DNA from 4 places in the Peribacillus sp. NPDC058075 genome. Region 1 is predicted to be linked to each of the others. Evidence: riboswitches for the same ligand, from Rfam matches in the RefSeq annotation. Region 1 holds a riboswitch; each other region holds the start of a gene.
What was found. A riboswitch is a leader RNA that binds a small molecule or an ion and turns the genes downstream of it on or off. The one in region 1 is predicted to bind S-adenosylmethionine.
Positions count from the first base shown of each region.

Region 2: another riboswitch for S-adenosylmethionine. It lies ahead of ACFVS1_RS08430 (YezD family protein); the one in region 1 lies ahead of mtnW (2,3-diketo-5-methylthiopentyl-1-phosphate enolase).
Region 3: another riboswitch for S-adenosylmethionine. It lies ahead of ACFVS1_RS17800 (5-methyltetrahydropteroyltriglutamate--homocysteine S-methyltransferase); the one in region 1 lies ahead of mtnW (2,3-diketo-5-methylthiopentyl-1-phosphate enolase).
Region 4: another riboswitch for S-adenosylmethionine. It lies ahead of mmuP (S-methylmethionine permease); the one in region 1 lies ahead of mtnW (2,3-diketo-5-methylthiopentyl-1-phosphate enolase).

Region 1 covers NZ_JBHVSL010000001.1:1,376,594-1,381,732, reverse strand. Annotated here, with positions in the region: gene ACFVS1_RS06995 (cupin domain-containing protein) at 1-282, opposite strand, end outside; gene ACFVS1_RS06990 (methylthioribulose 1-phosphate dehydratase) at 307-936, opposite strand; gene ACFVS1_RS06985 (2-hydroxy-3-keto-5-methylthiopentenyl-1-phosphate phosphatase) at 933-1,592, opposite strand; gene mtnW (2,3-diketo-5-methylthiopentyl-1-phosphate enolase) at 1,599-2,831, opposite strand; SAM riboswitch class I at 2,937-3,090, opposite strand; gene ACFVS1_RS06975 (pyridoxal phosphate-dependent aminotransferase) at 3,222-4,394, opposite strand; gene ACFVS1_RS06970 (carbon-nitrogen family hydrolase) at 4,495-5,139, shown strand, end outside.
Region 2 covers NZ_JBHVSL010000001.1:1,690,032-1,695,170, forward strand. Annotated here, with positions in the region: partial or broken gene ACFVS1_RS08415 (SDR family NAD(P)-dependent oxidoreductase) at 1-706, shown strand, start outside; gene ACFVS1_RS08420 (TetR/AcrR family transcriptional regulator) at 879-1,466, shown strand; gene ssuE (NADPH-dependent FMN reductase) at 1,669-2,202, shown strand; SAM riboswitch class I at 2,477-2,585, shown strand; gene ACFVS1_RS08430 (YezD family protein) at 2,757-2,900, shown strand; gene ACFVS1_RS08435 (phosphoadenylyl-sulfate reductase) at 3,083-3,787, shown strand; gene sat (sulfate adenylyltransferase) at 3,840-4,988, shown strand; gene cysC (adenylyl-sulfate kinase) at 5,031-5,139, shown strand, end outside.
Region 3 covers NZ_JBHVSL010000002.1:15,688-20,826, reverse strand. Annotated here, with positions in the region: gene ACFVS1_RS17805 (LysR family transcriptional regulator) at 1-174, shown strand, start outside; gene ACFVS1_RS17800 (5-methyltetrahydropteroyltriglutamate--homocysteine S-methyltransferase) at 230-1,333, opposite strand; SAM riboswitch class I at 1,416-1,517, opposite strand; gene ACFVS1_RS17795 (hypothetical protein) at 1,674-2,102, shown strand; gene ACFVS1_RS17790 (glycerol-3-phosphate responsive antiterminator) at 2,275-2,817, shown strand; gene ACFVS1_RS17785 (MIP/aquaporin family protein) at 3,043-3,867, shown strand; gene glpK (glycerol kinase GlpK) at 3,889-5,139, shown strand, end outside.
Region 4 covers NZ_JBHVSL010000001.1:1,533,888-1,539,026, forward strand. Annotated here, with positions in the region: gene ACFVS1_RS07725 (flavin reductase family protein) at 1-484, shown strand, start outside; SAM riboswitch class I at 700-802, shown strand; gene mmuP (S-methylmethionine permease) at 886-2,280, shown strand; gene mmuM (homocysteine S-methyltransferase) at 2,270-3,232, shown strand; gene ACFVS1_RS07740 (hypothetical protein) at 3,482-3,649, shown strand; gene ACFVS1_RS07745 (helix-turn-helix domain-containing protein) at 4,078-4,452, opposite strand; gene ACFVS1_RS07750 (asparaginase) at 4,685-5,139, shown strand, end outside.

The sequences.
Region 1 (5,139 bases):
GTTTTCAAGCATTTGATCCAAGTTCGGATTCGCATCGGATAATGTGATGATATCATGCGCTTTATAACCTCTTCTTTCCGAGATTTCCGTTATCTCTGATTGGAATGCTACAAGGATTTCCTCCTTGTCAGCATCTGTTAAATCGTATTTTTCCACGAGATGGGCCGGTAATTTAGAAATGTCCCATTGCTCATAAATAACCCCTTGTGTTTCTAAAAATTCTTTTACCTGTTCACCGTTTTCAATAACCTCGTTTGTTTCATGGAATCTGATTGTCGCCATCATTCATTCCTCCTCTATGAGTGTTTATCTTAAAGAACCTGCAAACGCCTTTTGTTGATTAAGCAACATTTGATATTGAAATAAAAATTCGCAAGCTTCAAGTATTCTCTTTGCTTCGAGTCCGCTTTTACCCCAAACCGTAATACCATGATTGCGGATCAGCACGGCGCCAGAGTCTTCTTCGACATGTGACTCGAACTTATCGGATAACAGCGGAATGTCAGCATGATTATATATGATAGGGATCCGAAGTTCCGAATCCTCATCCCACCGACCGGTCGCTTTAATGATTTCATGATTACGAAAAGAAACTTGGCCTTCATCTCCGTACAATTCGGATATCACATTATTTTCAACTGTATGGACATGGAGTACACAGTTCGCATTCGTTTTCCGGTAAATGACTGTATGAAGTAAAGTTTCGGCCGATGGTCTTAGGTTCGTTTCTTCAACTGGCTTTCCTTTTAAATCCACCAGTAAAAAGTCCGAATCCGATTGTTTCCTTTTATCCTTACCGCTTGCCGTAATATAAAAGAAAGGGCTTTTGGGCTCCCGAATGGACAAATTCCCGCTAGTTCCCATAAACCAATCCCTTTCGGCCAGTTCAACTTTAATATCTGCCAGCTCCTGCCATTCCTTAGAATGAATGTTCATGCTTTAACCGCCTCCTGCTGCTTTAAAATATCAATGACATCAAAAAACGTTTCAAATCCTTGATGTGGAATCCCTTCCCTATCGCATTTTTCAAGCAGTATGTCACGGGCTATGACAAAATCGGCCTGTTTGGCAGCTTCAAAATCCGTTACTGAATCTCCAATTACGAATGTAAAATCTTCTGCACCCGCTATTTCCCTCATAATGGATGGCTTGCAGCAACCGCAATCATTATTACATTGATCATCACAAGCATGTGGCCACTCAATATAAATCTTTTCCTTATCAAAAAATGCATGGTTGCAATAAACGGACTCTGTTGGCAAGATATCATTTAAAAGCGGTGCAATGAAAAAATCCATGCCTCCGCTTACAATATATAAAGGGATGTTAACTTGTTTCGTATACTCAACGAATTCATTAAACCCTGGACGAATGCCAGCCGTCTTTCTTACATATTGGATGATGTCATCCTTCAAGCCGCTATCAAGCAGGGAAAACATATCCCCTACTCCTGAAGATATACTGATTTTTTGCTGAAGGACACCGTCTTTCAACGCTTCCCATTCCGGAGGCGCAAATTTCTTCATGATGGAAATGATATTATCCGTGTTGGTGATCGTTCCGTCAAAATCACAAAAGATGATCGGTTTCATTATTTCTTATAGGCCTCCCCATAACACAAGAGCTTTTTTTAGTGTTTCATCCTCAGCAGCCGCTTCAGATAGGTCCTTTCCTGCCAGTACGGTTTCCACAGCAGAACGGAAAGCCTTTGCTCCGCCCTCTGCTCCATCAGGATGCCCGTGAATTCCACCTCCGGCATTAATCACACTATCGATTCCAAAGTCCTTGATTAGGTCCGGAACCATGCCCGGATGAATGCCAGCAGAAGGAACAGGGAAGGCTTTTTTCCATGAAAGTTCATCTTTTGTCAGAGCTTCAGCAATCGCCAAGGTCTCCTTTTTTTCAAGTGCGACATTTCCATAAGGGGACGGGAACAAGGATAAATCCGCACCTGATAACCTTACTAATTTACCAAGCAATAATGGATAGCCGACCCCATAAAATGATGAGGCTGCCAATGCCCCGCTATATGCAGGGTGCGCCATGATCGGCAGCTTGATACGATCATGTTCACTCAAGGCCTGCAATACATCCAAACCATATGTATGAACGTTGAACAACAAGGCATCTGCCCCTGCATCAGCCGCTTGCTCTGCCTTATCCAATAATTCGAATGTTTTCCCTGATAGATTGACAGCATATAAAGTACGGTGGCCAGTGGTTTCATAGACATCATTCAATATTCTTTTTCCCGTTCTTATTCTATCGAAAAATGGAGTCAGTTCCTGGTCGAAGAGGATCTCATCATCTTTAACTAGGTCGACACCTCCTAATGCTTGTTGCCTCAATTGCTCATTATGGAATGTCAGGTCTCTTCCTAATACACCTTTAAAGATACTCATCACCAGAGGCCGGTTAAATACGCCAACCTTTTTCCTAATGCCTTCAATGCCAAATTGCGGCCCGGGAAAGGCTTTTTGAATATCGCCGACAAAATCCAAGTCGATAAGTTTTATTTCTCCGTCCAATGAAAGTTTGCCGAAGACCGTCGTGAGGATTGCAGGTAAATCATTGGAGAAATTCCTTGCCGGATAGGCAATTTTAATAAGCGACCGGTATATTTTACGATTAAAGTAGCTGTTTGCCCTCTCTTCTTCAGAAAGCGGTGTCACCGATACGACGCGTCCCTTATGTTTTTCCAGTTGTTTCTGGACCAAATGGGGCAGGTCCGTCCATGTCCCGACAGTCAATCCTAAGGCAATGCTCTCTGCTTTTTTCTCATGATTTCCCTTAGAATCATGAATTAAATAAGTAGCGACTATCTCGCTCATTTGATCACTCCTATATCACGTTAGTAAACTCTCGATGTCATTAACCTGAAATGGTCTCAAAATGGCAAAAGCCCCTTCATAAAGAAGAGGCTTTAAAAAGCCATCTTCTTATCTCCCAGCCATTGGCTGCAAGAATTAGCACCGTGCCTTGTGGATTTCAAGAAAAATCCGGCGAAGAATTCCGCCCCATTTTACAATGGAATTACGGTCGGTTGCTGGGCTTCATAGGGCTAGTCCCTCCACCTGCTCAAAATAAGAAAACGCTGATATATATATTTGCATCCAAGTATCGAAAGATTAAGAATTTATTTTGTATTCTGACAGGTAATTCCTACTTTGTCAATAAGTTTTAACTATTTTAGGGTGAATTAATCGGATTTATCATTGTGGTTAAAATATATTTAATCTACTTATCCGTTCTACAGCCTCTTTCAGCCGTTCTTCCGAAGTCAGCAGCCCTACCCTGACGTATCCTTCGCCAAATTCACCAAATCCATTCCCTGCAGCAACAGCAACATGTGCACGCGTTAATAAATAGTCTGCAAAAGTCTCGGACGTAAAACCTTTAGGTACCTTGAGCCAGGCAAAAAATGATGCCGCAGGAGCTTTGACATCCCAGCCGATTGCCCTCAATCCCTCTATGAAAACATTCCTTCGCCCTTCGTACATCTGCACTAACTGCTCTACACAGGTTTGCGAGTCAAGCAAAGCGCTTGCCGCAGCTTCTTGTATCGCCGGGAAGAGACTCACATAAAGATGGTCTTGTAATAGTTCAAGAGCTTCTATGACACTCTTATTCCCCACTGCGAATCCGACTCTCCACCCTGCCATATTGTATGTTTTCGATAGTGTGTATATTTCTATTCCTATTTCCTTCGCTCCCTCTGACTGGAGAAAGCTTATTGGTTTTTTTCCGTCGAATCCTATCGCCCCATACGCGAAGTCGTGGACCACACAAATTGAATGCTCTTTTGCAAAAGAGACGGTCTCATCAAAGAAACTTTCAGTTGCAGAAGCACCTGTGGGATTGTTCGGATAGTTCAAGAACATCATTTTGGCTTTATCAAGCACTTCTTTATGTATGTCACTGTATTTTGGAAGAAAATCATTTTCTTCTGTCAAGGGCATGAATTCGGTCTTTGCCTGGGCTAAAACAACACCGGAAAGATAATCCGGATAGCCGGGATCCGGAACAAGGATCGTATCACCCGGATTCAATAAACACTGCGGCAGTTCGACAAGACCTGCCTTTCCCCCGAAGAGAATCGCCACTTCACTTTTCGGATCCAGCTTGACACCGTATTCACGTTCATAAAAGACGGCAGCAGCGTCTTTTAAATATTGATGCCCCCGGAATGGCGAATATTTATGATTAATTGTTTTTTCGGCCGCAGACTGCAAACTTTTCACGATATGGTCCGGTGTCGGCTGATCAGGGTTTCCCTGGCCTAAATTAATGACATCATGTCCTTGCTCCGTGATGGCATTGACTTTTGCGACAAGTGAGGCAAAAAACTGCTTGGGCAGGTCCTGAAGCTGTCCGGATTTTTCGAATTGCACCATTTATACACCTTCTCTGAAATTTCTTGAAATTCTAGTCACAAATGATATATGTTTATCATAGTCTTGTAAAGTATTTTTTACCATGTGGGGGTTTTAAACGATGAATTGGAAAATAGCTTGTATACAAATGGATATAGCATTCGGGCAACCTGATATCAATTTTCAGGTTGCGGAACAATGGTTGGAAAAAGCAGCACGGTCAGAACCTGATATCATCATTTTACCAGAGCTTTGGACAACCGGATACGACTTAAGCAGGTTAAATGAGATTGCTGATCAAGAGGCGGAAAAAACGATTGAATTTCTTAAAACACAGGCAAGGAAACACGAGATTCATATCGTAGGCGGTTCCATTGCGAAAAAAACGAGCAAGGGAATCTATAACACCATGATAATCATCGATAAACAGGGAAATCTCATAAAAGAATATGATAAGCTTCACTTATTTCAATTAATGGATGAACATCATTTCCTGAAGCCAGGAGAAAAAGATGGTTTATTTACTCTTGATGAAAAAATATGTGCTGGTTTCATTTGTTATGACATCCGTTTCCCTGAATGGCAGCGAGCCCATACCGCTAAAGGCGCCGAAGTTCTCTTCGTTACGGCTGAATGGCCAAAGCCGAGACTCGATCACTGGAGAGCCTTATTGATTAGCCGTGCCATCGAGAACCAAGCCTATGTTGTAGCCGTTAATCGTTCAGGCTCTGATGTCAATAATATCTTTGCCGGGCATTCCTTGATT
Region 2 (5,139 bases), 310 kb from region 1:
GGTATTGGCCGAGCCGCATGCTTGAAATTCGCAGTAAAAGGGGACAAGGTCGTTGTTGCGGATTTTAATGAAGAAATGGGACAGGAAACCGTTGAACAGATAACAGCGGATGGCGGAGAGGCCATTTTTGTTAAAACGGATGTTTCTAAACAGGATGATGTTGAATCCTTAATCAACAAAACAGTGGAGACATTCGGAAGGATCGATATCATGTTTAATAATGCCGGCATCGGTGCAGGCGGTATGATTCTCGATCAAGATATGGGGGTTACTTAAAAACGATTGGAGTGAACCAGCATGGAGTTGCCTTTGGTATCATGGCAGCAGGACGGAAAATGAAGGAGTTAGGTAACAAGGGTGTCATTATTAATACCGCTTCTGTGTTTGGTTACTTAGCTTCCCACGGAACCTTTGCCTATCAAGCGACTAGAGGAGCTGTAAGAATGATGACACAGACAGCTGCATTGGAATTAGGTGCTTATGGCATACGGGTAGTGGGCATTGCTCCAGGCGGGGTTGACACTCCTATCATTCAAGGCTATAAAGATATGGGAATCATCGATAAATTGAATGCAAGTCAAATGCGCGGTAAATTAATTAAGCCAGAAGCGTTGCAAATGCCGACTATCTAATATCATTAGAGGAAGCGGATGCGATCAATGGAAGTGTAGTCATGGTCGATGATGGCTATGCAGCCTTTAAATGATTTTCTCTAAAAGAAAACATCGTCCAAATCAGAGATGTTTTCTATTTATGATATATGGGAATATTGAATTCTAATGAATCATAGGTAATATTGACCGATGGATACCACCGGGATATCATGGAAAATAGATTGGTGACACTGGTCTTATCATTATAAAAGAAGGTTGATATTTTTGAAAAAAGGGCAGCAAACGAAAGAACGAATCATAAATGTAGCCCGGACTCTTTTTGCCACTAAAGGTTTTGACATGACAAGAACGAATGAAATTGCCTCTGCTTGCAATGTTTCCGAAGCTACTATTTACAAATACTTTGACAGCAAAAAAGATTTGCTATTGGCTACCATTACGCCTGATGAGAAAGAGGAATTTGAAGACGGGACTAGCCATCTATCTACGGATGATCTAGTGGAGAATCATGTTTGCACCATGATAAATAAAATTCTTGATAATAAAGAACAGTTTTCGATACTATTCAGGGAAACACAATTCGATCAAGATATTTCGAAGCAATATGTAGATCAGATCTTCAAGCCGAATGCCAGGCATATTGAAATACAGAAGAGAATAGATAGTGGTGAGATACAATATATCTCTGATATTATCCTATTTAATGTAGGGATCATTTCTTTCACATTGGCATTATCTACACATTATGAGATCCATCAGCAGAAAAAGGAGCCATATTTTACTTCTGAACGAATTAAGAGCATTGCTCAACTTTTGGTATATGGCATTCATGGCAAACAAAAACATACATAATGAAACAGTCATATTGAAGGGCATGAGCATCAAGCCGCAAATATGACCGTTTTGTTTTCCTTCAGATCCGATGGAGTAAATTCTTTAAACTAGAGTGTAAGATTTGACTTATATTTTTCAGACTATTACGATAAAAGCATGCTGTACGAAATGTATATGAAGATTTATCTGGAAATCATGTAATATTGGAGGGGTATATTAAATGAGCGATATCGTAATATTATCAGGAAGTCCGGCTATTCCGTCCAGAACGGACATCTCATTAAAACATATTCAAACATTAGTCGAAAACGAAGGATTTACCACAGCTTATTTCTCAATTACGGATTTCTCAGCAGATGATTTATTCCAAGGGAAATATAATAGCGAAGATATCTTAAAACTTTCTGAGAAAATTCAAGCAGCTAGAGGCGTCATTATTGGTTCACCGGTTTATAAGGCTTCTTATACAGGTGTATTGAAGGCCTTGATTGACTTGCTGCCAGAAGGTGCTTTTAAGGGTAAGCCAGTACTGCCAATCATGATTGGCGGAAGTAACAGGCATCTATTGGCGATTGACTACGCACTTAAACCATTAATTTCAATTTTAAAAGGCGAGCCGCTGCAGGGCATATATTTTGTTGATAAAGAAATAGATAAACAGAATTCAGAAAACCCGATTAATGATTTGCATTTAATTGATCGGGTCCAGAGTCAAGTTCAAGAATTTGTAGAAGCGATACAGTTAAGAAATTAATGAATTCTCCCTTCTATAAAAAGGGCTGGAATTAAAAAAAATATTTTTTCAATTGATGACAGGCGCCATAAATAGCTTCTTAATGAAAATAGACTCATTTTTTTGGAGGTTTTATCTAAAAAGACGAGTCTATTTTCGTATTTACATGAACATAAAATCATAATTGGAATAGTGTGTATAAAAATAACAGTTCATCCATAATATTAAACCAAGTTATTTTATAAGAAAACTCCATTGACAAGGATTAAATATATGTTAATATTTAAAATAATAAAACTTATCCAGAGCGACGGAGGGAATTGGCCCTTTGAAGTCCGGCAACCTGCATGATCGATGCAAGGTGCTACCTCCAACAAAATGTTGATCATTTTGGAAGATAAGGTAAAGATATTTACCTTGGGATCTTTCCATCATGGAAAGATTTTTGTTTTTTTGGAAAGTTGTAGGCAAACCATAACAATGTAAGGTTGTTTGGAATTATATAAATCTAAGAAATTCATTTAATCAGCGGTGAAAATAAGAAATTCGCGGATTTTCTTAAAGGAGGAACAGGCTTGGATAAAGAGAATCAGCTTGAAGAAATATTTGAACGACTTCAAGAAATGCTTAATACTATGAAATATGGATCCATTACACTTATTGTCCAGGATGGTAAAATCATTCAAATGGAAAGAAATGAAAAATTAAGAATTAAATAAGGTATCTGCTGACTAGAAAAACTAGAGGCGGGTTTAACTGATATAAAGAGAGTATTGGTTAGATTCGTCTCTTTTTTCCTAGAGTCAAACAAACTGGAGAAGATTACAACGGGTATTGATCAACAGTTACTCTAACCTGATACAGCAAGTTTTTAGAGGGGGCTACAAAGTTGGCTGCATTAATAAACTATGAAAATTTCAACACTGGGGATTTCCCTGTATTTCCCGAAGACAGTGAGACAAAAGGTGCTTTGGAAGTTCTGCAATGGGCGAATGACCATTATGGAAACGAACTGATCTATGCTTGCAGTTTTGGCATCGAAGGCATCGTGCTTACGGATTTATTGGCGAAGGTCAATCCTTCTGCCAAAATAGTTTTCCTTGATACAGATGTTCATTTTGAGGAAACTTATCAATTGATCGAGCAAGTGAAAAAGCGATATCCAAAGCTTTCGATCGAAATGAAGAAACCAGCCTTGACGCTTGAGGAACAAGCAGCTGAATATGGGGATGAATTATGGGTGAGAGATTCCAATAAGTGCTGTAACATCCGTAAAATCATTCCGCTTACCGATGTGCTTTCAACGGCAACAGCATGGCTTTCAGGACTGCGGAGGGAGCAATCCGAAACAAGGGCTTTGACCGAGTATATCAATAAGGATAATAAGTTCAAGTCAGTTAAAATATGTCCACTCATACATTGGACATGGAAAGATGTATGGCGCTACGCCCACAAAAACGGACTTCCATATAATATCCTGCATGATAATGGATATCCGAGCATTGGATGTAAAACATGTACTGCACCAGCCTTCAATGCAGATGATTTACGCTCAGGCCGTTGGCAAGGAGCTCAAAAAACGGAATGCGGATTGCATTTATCTTAAATAAATAAAAACCAGAGGCTTAAATAAATAGAAACCATAGGGGGAAATTAGCATGACAATCAGTTTACCGCACGGAGGAACATTAATCGATCTTTGGGAACCAAATTATGATATTAGTAAAATAACAAAGTCAATCGAAATCGATGAAATTGCTTTAAGTGATCTTGAATTGATAGGCACTGGTGCCTACAGTCCGATTAATGGATTCTTTACAAAAAGTGACTATGAGACAGTGGTCAAGGATATGAGGCTTAACAGCGGTCATGTATGGAGCATCCCGATTACGCTGCCTTTGACCGAAGAAATTGCAGAAACCCTTACTATAGGTGAAGAAGTAACCTTGACTCATGATGGTGAAACATATGGGGTTCTCTCCGTTTCCGATATTTACACTCCAGATAAGCAATTGGAAGCGACATTAGTTTATCAAACGGATGATGAGAAGCATCCTGGAGTGAAAAATTTATTTAACCGCGGTGATGTATATGCCGGCGGGGAAATAAAGTTGATCAAGAGAATAGAGCGTCCGCAGTTTCAAGCTCATTATTTGGACCCAGTCGAGACAAGGAAAGCTTTTGCTGAAAAAGGCTGGGAAACGGTTGTCGGCTTCCAAACGAGGAACCCTGTTCACCGTGCACATGAATACATTCAAAAAACCGCATTGGAGATTGTCGACGGCTTATTCTTAAATCCTCTCGTAGGTGCCACTAAATCCGATGACATACCGGCAGATGTAAGAATGGAAAGCTATAAAGTGCTGCTTGAAAAATATTATCCTAAGGACCGCGTCTCCCTTGCAGTTTTCCCAGCTGCCATGCGTTATGCAGGACCTAGAGAAGCCATTTTCCATGCGATGGTCCGTAAAAATTATGGCTGCACCCATTTTATCGTCGGACGTGATCATGCGGGTGTGGGCGATTATTATGGCACATATGATGCTCAAAAAATCTTTGGGAATTTCAGCGCAGATGAGTTAGGGATCACGCTATTATTCTTTGAACATAGTTTTTACTGTAAAGCATGTGGCAATATGGCTTCCGCTAAAACTTGTCCGCATGGCAAGGAAGACCATGTCATCCTGTCTGGAACGAAGGTAAGGGAAATGCTGCGTAATGGAGAAATTCCTCCAGCTACCTTTAGCCGTAAAGAAGTCATCGAGGTGTTGATCGAAGGTCTAAAAAAGAATGAAGTTTATAACTGATCGGACATAAATTGAAGGATCACATAAAGAGGGGGATTATTAATGAGTAAAAGTACGAATGTCACTTGGCATGAAACGTCATTGACCAAGGAGCTCCGCAGGAAGCAGAATGGCCATGAAAGCACAGTTCTATGGTTCACGGGTCTCTCGG
Region 3 (5,139 bases), on a different contig from region 1:
TCAGCTGGAGTTGGGGCGAGTATTGTTCCGAAATCAGCTGTTTCACCTCATATTATAAAAGGAGTGAAAGTGTTGGATATTATCGATTCTTCAATTCAATCGAATATAGCTTTGGTTTTTAGACAAGATCGTTATCTTTCAAAAACGGCAAAACATTTTATTGAGCTGTTTTGAAGAAAAGCTAGGCCTTCTTAAAGTGCCTAGCTTTTACGTTACATGTAAAGATGAATCATTCCCATACTTCTTTTGCTACATCAACAACGAATTTCAGTTTTTCCCATTGCTGGTCTTCGGTCAGCTTGTTGCCGTGATGGGTGGAGGCAAAGCCGCATTGCGGGCTTAAGCATAATTGTTCGAGAGGAACGAAGTCTGATGCCTCCTTGATGCGAGCCCTGACTGCTTCCTTGTCTTCGATTTCTCCATTTTTTGAAGTGACGACACCCAGTACGACCCGTGCCCCGCCATTTGGAATGAATTCCAATGGTTTGAAATCCCCTGAGCGTTGATCGTCATATTCCAGGAAGAATCCATCGACTTTTTCTTTTGCCAATAAAGTTGGGGCGATACGGGCATAGCTTCCTTCAAACGCCCAAGTTGACTGGTAGTTCCCACGACAGAGGTGTGTGGTGACGACAAGGTCTTCTGGTTTTCCTTCCAATGCGCCATTAATTACGCGAAGTGCAAGGTCGATTAACTGTTCCCTCGTATATTTTCCATCTTTGAACTGGAAATCCGGAGCTGAAAGTCTGGCAATATAAACATCATCCAATTGAAGATAACGCACACCTGCTTCATAAAAGGCTTTCAAAGCATGCTGATACGCCTTGATGATATCATTTGCATAGTCTTCAATATCAGGGTAGACGTCTTCATTATGAATGCCTGCAGCAAATAATTGATTCGGACTGGGAATGGTTTGCTTGGCCACGGCACGTCCGTTCACGATTTTGTTCAATTCAATGAAATCACGGATGAAGGGATGTTCAGGATTGAATGAAACCTTCCCGGTATTGCGAACGTTATATCTCTCTGTTTCCACACCATCGAACGTGAGACCTTTTTCAGTCACATATCCCTCGATGCCATTTAAATGTTCGAGGAAGTCGAAGTGCCACCATGTTCGTCTGAACTCACCGTCGGTAACGGCCTCTAATCCAACTTCAATTTGTTTTTCGACAATCCGATTGATTTCTTCGGTCTCAACTTCACGAAGACGCTCTGCTGAAATGGTACCTTCCTTATAGTTCTTTCTGGCAATATGTAAACGTTCTGGTCTTAATAAACTTCCAACGTGGTCGGCCCTGAATGGCGCTTTCGTTAATGTGATTGACATGTTGCATTCCTTCTTTCTCTTTAAAAATAAAAAACCTCTTCTTAAAAATAAGAAGAGGTGTAGGCAACGAAGCTATATACTCTTCTTATCTTCAAGTTTTTACACTTCTGGAATTAGCACAGTACATGAATCGTCTGTTGCTGAGGCATCAAAGGGCCAGTCCCTCCACCTCTCTTGATAAGAGTTGTCTATTGAATTAAGTATGACTATACAGGTAGTTTGTACAAAGGTCAAGCGTTGAAGGTGGAAAATTTAGAATTTACCGATTATTAATTTGGGCAGAAATGTTAACTGCATCGGGGAACCCGGCATATGCTTTGAGTAGGGAGGGAATGCGAGGATGAGTACATTCAATCCATTCAAAAATGGCATACCGATAACGGTTACTGAAGCTATGATAGAGAGAATCATAAAAATGAAATCCTCTGGTCCGGATATTAAAGTCGAGATTACGCCAAAGCATATTGTGCTTTCCGGAACGATGGAAGTGAAAAAAATGATGTTTAAGAAAAACGTAGCTTTCCGGATTACATTAAAACCGGTTTCTGTGGAAAAAAGAACGATATCATTTGAATTAGTGGAAATGGAACCAATTGACAGGAATTTCATCAACCAAAGGATATTTAACAGACCGCCATTTTTTGAATATGAAAAAAGAGCGATCAAAATGAATGTTAATGCTTGGGACATCGTGAGAAAAATTCCAGTGGGCACAATTAAATCGTATGAACTTGTCGAAGGTGCATTGAAAATGAAACTCTCATTATGAGTTAAGGGATATTTTACATACAACCTTATCCGCAATCTATAAAGGGAGTGCCAGGTATGTTAGTGTTATGGTGAGATTGGTCATGAAAAAAATGTGATTGATAAATCAAGCTCTTTAAAATATACTAAATAACTTGAAGTTTTGAGTTTTTCTGGGAATGAGGAGGATAATGATGGATCAAAAGATTTTACCTGCTTCAGCAAGCATGAAGGATTTTGAAAGATTTCTAGAAAGCTCCTATGAAATAGGTGTGTTTCTTGATTTGCATATATCACAATTGAAAAATGTAAGTATGATGGCAAAGCAGCATAATAAGAAAATGATTTATCATGTCGATTTGATCCATGGCATAAGAAGTGATGAGTACGCGACAGAATTCATTTGTCAGGAATATAATCCCTATGGGCTGATTTCGACTAAATCAAGCGTAATATTGAAGGCAAAGCAAAAGGGGGTCATTGCGATCCAGCGAATCTTTTTAATAGACTCACATGCGCTTGAGAAAAGTTATAAGCTGGTGCAGAAAACCAAGCCGGATTATATCGAGGTGTTGCCGGGTGCCATGCCATGGATGATAAAAGAAGTGAAGGAACGATTGCAGACACCCATTTTTGCAGGTGGCCTCATACGTACTTCGGATGAAGTCCTGAACGCTCTTGATGCCGGAGCGTCGTCGATCACCACTTCCAAAACTGAATTATGGGATATCGTCTAATAGGGGGAAATTGAAAAAAATACAGAAAAATAGATTAATTTTTCACAAAATATTGACAGCGTTTTCATAACCTAGTATATTTTACAGTACAAGTTAATATATGTGACGGAGACTAGGAGATTCACAACAGATCTATTCATAATTTATTTATGAAGATAGTTCTGCTGTGGATCTCCTTTTATTTGTTGGCAAGGTTTAAAAAATTATCAGGGGAGGGGTTTTATCATGACTCCATTTTGGGGAGAAGTGTTAGGCACGATGATATTAGTTGTATTCGGAGCAGGTATTGGGGCTGGGTCATCCTTAAAGGGTTCCTATGCAAAAGATGCCGGCTGGATCGTTGTCACGATTGCGTGGGGATTGGCCGTTACCATGGGTGTTTTTGCAGTGGGATCCATAAGCGGGGCGCATTTAAACCCGGCGGTCACAGTAGGGTTTGCCATTATTGGAGAATTTCCTTGGAGTGATGTGCCCGGTTACATCGTTGCCCAAATGATTGGCGCAATCCTGGGCGCAACTCTAGTATTCCTGCACTATTTGCCACATTGGAAAGCAACGGATGATCCAGGAGCGAAGCTTGGTGTGTTCGCGACTTCACCTGCGATCCCGCACACATTTTCAAATCTATTAAGTGAGATGATTGGAACTTACATCCTTGTTCTTGGATTATTATTTATAGGTGCCAATGATTTTACAGAGGGTCTAAACCCATTCGCAGTCGGGTTATTGATTGTCGTGATCGGGATGTCACTTGGCGGAACGACAGGATACGCCATTAACCCGGCCCGCGATCTGGGTCCGCGCATCGCTCACTTTTTGCTGCCGATACCTGGTAAAGGCAATTCTAATTGGGGCTATTCATGGATTCCGGTCGTTGGACCGATTGTTGGGGGTTCACTTGGTGCCGTTTGTTATCAAGCATTCTTTAAGGGGGAAATAACAGCAGGATTTTGGTCTGTTTTGGGTGCAAGCCTGGTACTATTGATATTAGCCTATGCTTTTGGTAAAAAACAGTCACATGAAATGGAAAGCAGAAATATCGCCAGTTAATTAAAAGGAGGGGCATACACAATGGAAAAATACATTTTATCATTAGATCAAGGAACAACAAGTTCGCGGGCGATTTTATTTAACGAAAAGGGGGAAATCGTCCATTCCTCCCAAAAGGAATTCACGCAGCATTTCCCTAAACCAGGCTGGGTCGAGCATAACGCCAATGAGATTTGGGGATCGATCCTGGCAGTGATTGCAGGTGTACTATCTGAATCCGGTGTAAAGCCAGAGCAAATTGCCGGGATCGGGATCACTAATCAGCGTGAAACGGCCGTCGTTTGGGATAAGGAAACAGGTACCCCTGTTTATAATGCGATTGTATGGCAGTCCAGGCAAACAAGTGAAATCTGTGATGATTTGAAGGAAAAGGGACTTAATGATCTATTCCGGGATAAAACGGGATTGTTGATAGATGCCTATTTTTCCGGAACGAAAGTGAAATGGATCCTCGATAATGTGGAAGGGGCACGACAAAAGGCGGATGAAGGCAAGCTATTATTCGGTACCATCGATACTTGGCTGATCTGGAAGCTATCAGGAGGCAAGGCTCATGTAACGGACTATTCCAATGCATCCCGGACATTGATGTACAATATCCATGAACTGAAATGGGATGAAGAACTGCTTGAGATATTGACTGTACCAAAGTCGATGCTGCCGGAAGTAAGGCCTTCCTCTGAGGAATATGCACGTACGATCGAATATCATTTCTTCGGCCAATCGATTCCAATCGCAGGGGCAGCCGGTGATCAGCAGGCAGCATTATTCGGCCAAGCCTGCTTTAATGAAGGAATGGCTAAAAATACGTATGGAACAGGCTGTTTCATGCTCATGAATACAGGATCCAAGGCTGTCAGCTCCGAACACGGACTATTGACGACCCTTGCCTGGGGACTGAATGGGAAGGTCGAATATGCACTGGAAGGCAGTATATTCGTAGCGGGCTCCGCCATCCAATGGCTGCGCGATGGCCTGCGGATGCTTCATGATGCCAAGGACAGCGAAGCCTATGCAAAACGGGTGGAAAGTACAGATGGAGTATATGTGGTACCGGCTTTTGTAGGACTTGGAACTCCATATTGGGACAGCGAAGTGCGGGGAGCAGTTTTTGGTTTGACGCGCGGCACATCAAAAGAACATTTCATTCGTGCCACACTTGAATCACTGGCATATCAAACGAAGGATGTCCTTGATGCAATGGAGGCGGATTCAGGAATCGAGCTGCAAACATTAAGAGTGGATGGCGGGGCAGTCAAGAATGACTTCTTG
Region 4 (5,139 bases), 160 kb from region 1:
TCCGTTCAGTTTTTTTAACATAGTCAGTTCCAATCCTCCGATGATTTCCATTTCAGTTCAACGGAAAGAAGGAATTTCGAAGGACACGGCCCGAAATGCAATTCAAACAGGTGAATTCGTTGTTCATATCACTGATGAAGATAATGTTGCTGATGCAAATCGAACGGCCAAGGAACTCCCGTCTGACGAAAGTGAATTGGGTCTTACCAATTTCACACAGGCTGTTAGTGATAAGGTGTCGGTACCAGGATTGCAAGAAGCGAAGGTACGCTTTGAATGCACATTGGAGCATGCGATACCATTGGCAGGTTCCAAGAATAAACCTGGTTGTGATTTATTGATAGGGAAAATAGTCTGCTATCATATAGAGCAGGAGATTTACCATAAAGGCCGAATTGACCAGAATGGGCTAAAACCTGTAGCAAGATTAGCGGGTCATACTTATACAAAACTAGGGGAATTATTTGACATAGAACGACCTTAAGGAATATGAAAGAAAAATGGCGTCATCTTTTAAGGTGTCGTCATTTTTTTCGTTAGCATTATCTGCAATTCTAATACTTTAAGCGACTGTTCCAAAAACAAGTTCATATCTATGCCAAAGGTGCGATGTTCGTTTGGACTTTAAAGGAATTCTTTACAAATCGAAACAAAACTTGACAATTTTTTCATAGATTGATAAAGTTATAAAAAAATAATTTCTTATCCAGAGAGGTGGAGGGACTGGCCCTATGAAACCTCAGCAACAGGTCTGCAATGACACTGTGCTAATTCCCGGGGGTGAAACCTTGATAGATAAGACCGTACGTGTTTATTTGTCAGTAACGCACTCTTTTTTAGAGTGCGTTTTCGTTTTTTCTGGATGCAGGATAAAGGAGAGTAAGAATGGAGAACAAAAGGAAGCATGAATTTCAAAGGGAAATGCAGGCACGGCATATAATAATGCTATCGCTTGGCGGGGTGATTGGAACAGGTTTATTCTTAAGTTCGGGTTATACGATTCAACAGGCTGGCCCATTCGGCACCATCCTCTCGTATCTGATTGGGGCATTAGTGGTTTATCTAGTCATGCTATGTCTAGGTGAACTGGCAGTACATATGCCCGAGACAGGTGCGTTTCATAGCTACTCAGCTAAATACATAGGTCCTGGGACAGGGTATACAGTAGCCTGGTTGTATTGGCTAACGTGGACTGTTGCACTAGGTTCGGAATTCACGGCTGCAGGATTGTTGATGCAGAGATGGTTTCCATCAATCAATGTCTGGATATGGAGTGCACTATTTGCCATTTTGGTCTTGGCATTAAATGCGTGGACCGTTAAATTTTTCGCTGAATCCGAATTCTGGTTTGCGTCTATAAAGGTATTTGCCATTGTGATTTTTATTATTTTGGGAGCAGCGGCAATGCTGGGTTTTATTCCAATCATTCATTCACAATCCGCTCCGTTATTCTCCAATTTTACAAGTGAAGGTTTATTTCCGAATGGTGCTTTTGCCATTCTAATGACGATGCTTGCGGTGAATTTCGCATTCTCTGGAACTGAATTAATCGGAATTGCAGCTGGAGAAACTGTGAATCCTGAAAAAACGATACCAAAGGCAATCCGTATGACTTTATGGAGATTGATTATCTTTTTTGTAGGAACCATCGTTGTCTTATCCGCATTATTGCCTATTTCGGATGCAAGCGTATTAGAAAGCCCCTTTGTGGCAGTTCTTGAACGAATTGGTGTGCCGTATGCAGCGGATATTATGAACTTTGTCATATTAACTGCCATTTTGTCTGCTGCAAACTCGGGACTGTATGCATCATCCAGAATGCTTTGGTCACTTGCAGATAAGGAAACTATATCACCAATATTTGCAAAATTGACAAAACGGGGAGTTCCGATACATGCAGTCCTTTTCAGTATGTTGGGCGGCAGCTTAGCCCTGTTCTCGAGTATTATTGCACCGGATACTGTTTACATAGTGCTTGTATCCATTTCTGGACTTGCCGTGGTGGTAGTTTGGATGAGTATTAGCGTGTCACAGTTTCTATTTCGCAGACGATATATAAACGAAGGAAATTCAGTAAATGACTTGGCTTATCGAACGCCATTTTATCCACTCGTGCCAATCGTTTCTTTTATCCTATGCCTGGCTTCTTGCATAGGAATTGCATTTGATCCTACACAACGAATTGCACTATATTGTGGCATTCCATTTATTTTGTTGTGCTATGGAAGTTATTATGTGACAAAAACCATAAAGAAAAGAGGAGTAGATCATGAACAATAAAACTAACCCAATTGACGCTATTTTACGAGATCATTCTGTCATGATTTTGGACGGAGCTTTAGCTACAGAGCTAGAGAGGCATGGATGTGATTTGGACGACCCGCTCTGGTCTGCACGTGTATTACTGGAAAATCCAGATGTGATTTATCAAGTGCATTCTGACTACTTTCGTGCTGGAGCTGACTGTGCGATTACGGCTAGCTACCAAGCCACCGTTGAAGGTTTCGCCCTCCGTGGAATACAAGAAAAAGAGGCTTTGGAGCTAATCCGTAAAACGGTTTTACTCGCAAGAAAAGCAAGAGATAATTTTTGGAAGGAAGAAAATCAAATGCTTAGGCCTAAGCCATTGGTTGCTGCATCTGTTGGCCCTTATGGGGCTTATCTTGCAGATGGTTCAGAGTATGTAGGAAACTATGGTGTATCGGATGAAACTTTAACTGCATTTCATCGCTCACGAATATCAGCGTTGATTGAAGCAGGAGCTGACCTTTTAGCGTTTGAAACGATTCCTTCCCTGCAAGAAGCAAAAGTATTATATTCGTTATTGAAGGATTATCCAGAAGTGTATGCTTGGCTATCCTTTTCTTTGAAAAATGAAAAAGCGATAAGTGACGGTACATTACTCGAGGAGTGTACAAGATTGTTTGGGGACAGTGAGCAAATTGCAGCAATCGGCATCAACTGTGCGCCAGTATCATGTATCACGGAAGCTATCCAGGTGTTGCGTGCAAACACGGATAAACCAATCATTGTTTATCCGAATTCAGGTGAAGCATATAATCCAGAAACTAAAACATGGCATGGTCAAGAATCATGTAACAGGCTCGACCTGAAATCTGAAGAATGGCACCATGCAGGGGCGCGTTTAATTGGAGGGTGCTGCAGAACGGCACCGCATCATATTGAAGATATTTCAAGAAAGTGGCGACCTTCCGTGGCGGTATCCTCCTAGCCCTTGTTCTGTTATAAACTGTTATAAGGTATGTAGGCAGTATATTGACCATAACTAAAAAGAACAGGAAGCGTCATAATCAGGCGGTTCCTGTTCTTTTTGAGCTCATTATCCAAATTCGAGTTATCTGACTACTATTTCTTAGGCTAAAATGAAACCGCTCCAAAAACAGTTAGGAGAAATTAAATCATATTATTTCTGTGCTTGGGAAAACTAAACAAACAATGAATAGAAAGGAGAGAAATGAGTATGAGTCGTGGTAAAAATTTTAATCACAAAGAAAAAGGCCATCCTGGAAATTTACCTAATAATAGAATAAGCGAAGAGAAGGAACACAGCCGGCAGTATGAACAAATCGAAGATATAGTCACACATGAAGCTTTTAAAAATCGGGAAAAAGAAGACGAGATGCCTTAATATATTGATATTTCATGTATATACGGGGGGAAAACCATGAGCTTTAGCTATGGTTTTTCTTTCTTTCTTTCATTACTAATGAATCAAAAGGGAAACAGATATCTATCATACCTTGTTGAAAAGGAGGTAAGCTAAATAATAAGCCGACTTTCTTCTATATAAATAATTAAAACTTAAATTTCTCATTTCGGGGATCATTAGTTTGAAGTCACTAAGTACCGTTAGTAAGTATACTCTGCCTGCATTGTCATTCAGAAATTAATTAAGGGTAACGTCTAAAAAGGGCGAACTTAATTAATCAGAAACGAATTATCCTAACTGGTTAAAACCTGAGAATTTTACAGATGTTACCATGCGCATCGTGAATATTATAAAAATCTGAAGAAGTCCGGTTCGTTCCCCATATAAAGTCCAATGCCCAATTTCTGCTATGTTTCGTTTTGTTTATCGCGATTTATTTCCACTTCTCGTTTTGCTCTAATAAAAGCGATAAATTGAATCATCTCCTCTTCAGATAGAGAGATTCCATCAACGGCTAGCTTCATATTTGGTAAATCCGTTAATTCCATGACTTGCATTGATGCTGTGGTAATATCTTTAGCTGGATGATCTGTTCGGCCTAGAATGTAATCAGTGGATGTATCATATAGGCCTGCCAATAAATTAACCGTTTCTAATGAAGGGCGGCGGTGGCCCGACTCATAACCTGCATAGGTACTCTTGGCGATTCCAAGTCTGTCAGCGGTATATTGCAAAGACCATCTTTTGGCCTTCCTTAATGTAGTCAATCTATTTAAAATCATCATTCTTATTACTCTCCTTTTATATAAATCCATTATAACATCATTTTGGAAGAAGTGTACGCGTAATGAATAATATTAGCTTGATTTCATTATGAAACATGACTATAATAACATGTGGTGTACGCGTAACATGTACATTTGCAGCGAAACATCCTTTTCTGAAATGATAAGAATGATTGTGAAACAGGGAGGCAATATAGGGGGTAGTATAATGGAGAAGTTGAAGTCGAAAATCAAGAAGTTGATGTTGATTACTACAGGTGGTACAATTGCATCGTTAGAAGGAAAAAATGGACTAGTTCCAGAGATGAGAGCTGACGAAATTTTAGGTCACCTACCGGGATTGGATTTACTTTGCAAGATTGATAGTAAGCCTTTGATGAATATTGATAGTACAAATATGCAGCCGGAAGATTGGTCAGAAATGGCACAATCCATCCATGAACACTACCATGATTACGATGGCTTTGTGATTACCCATGGAACAGATACAATGGCTTACACTTCAGCTGCGCTCTCATATATGTTACAAGATTTAGGGAAACCAATTGTCATTACAGGTTCTCAGATCCCAATTGCCTTTAAAAAGACAGATGCCAAAAGAAATATCTCTGATGCGATCCGGTTTGCGTGTGAAGATATTGGAGGAGTATATGTTGTTTTTGACGGTAGAGTCATACAGGGAAC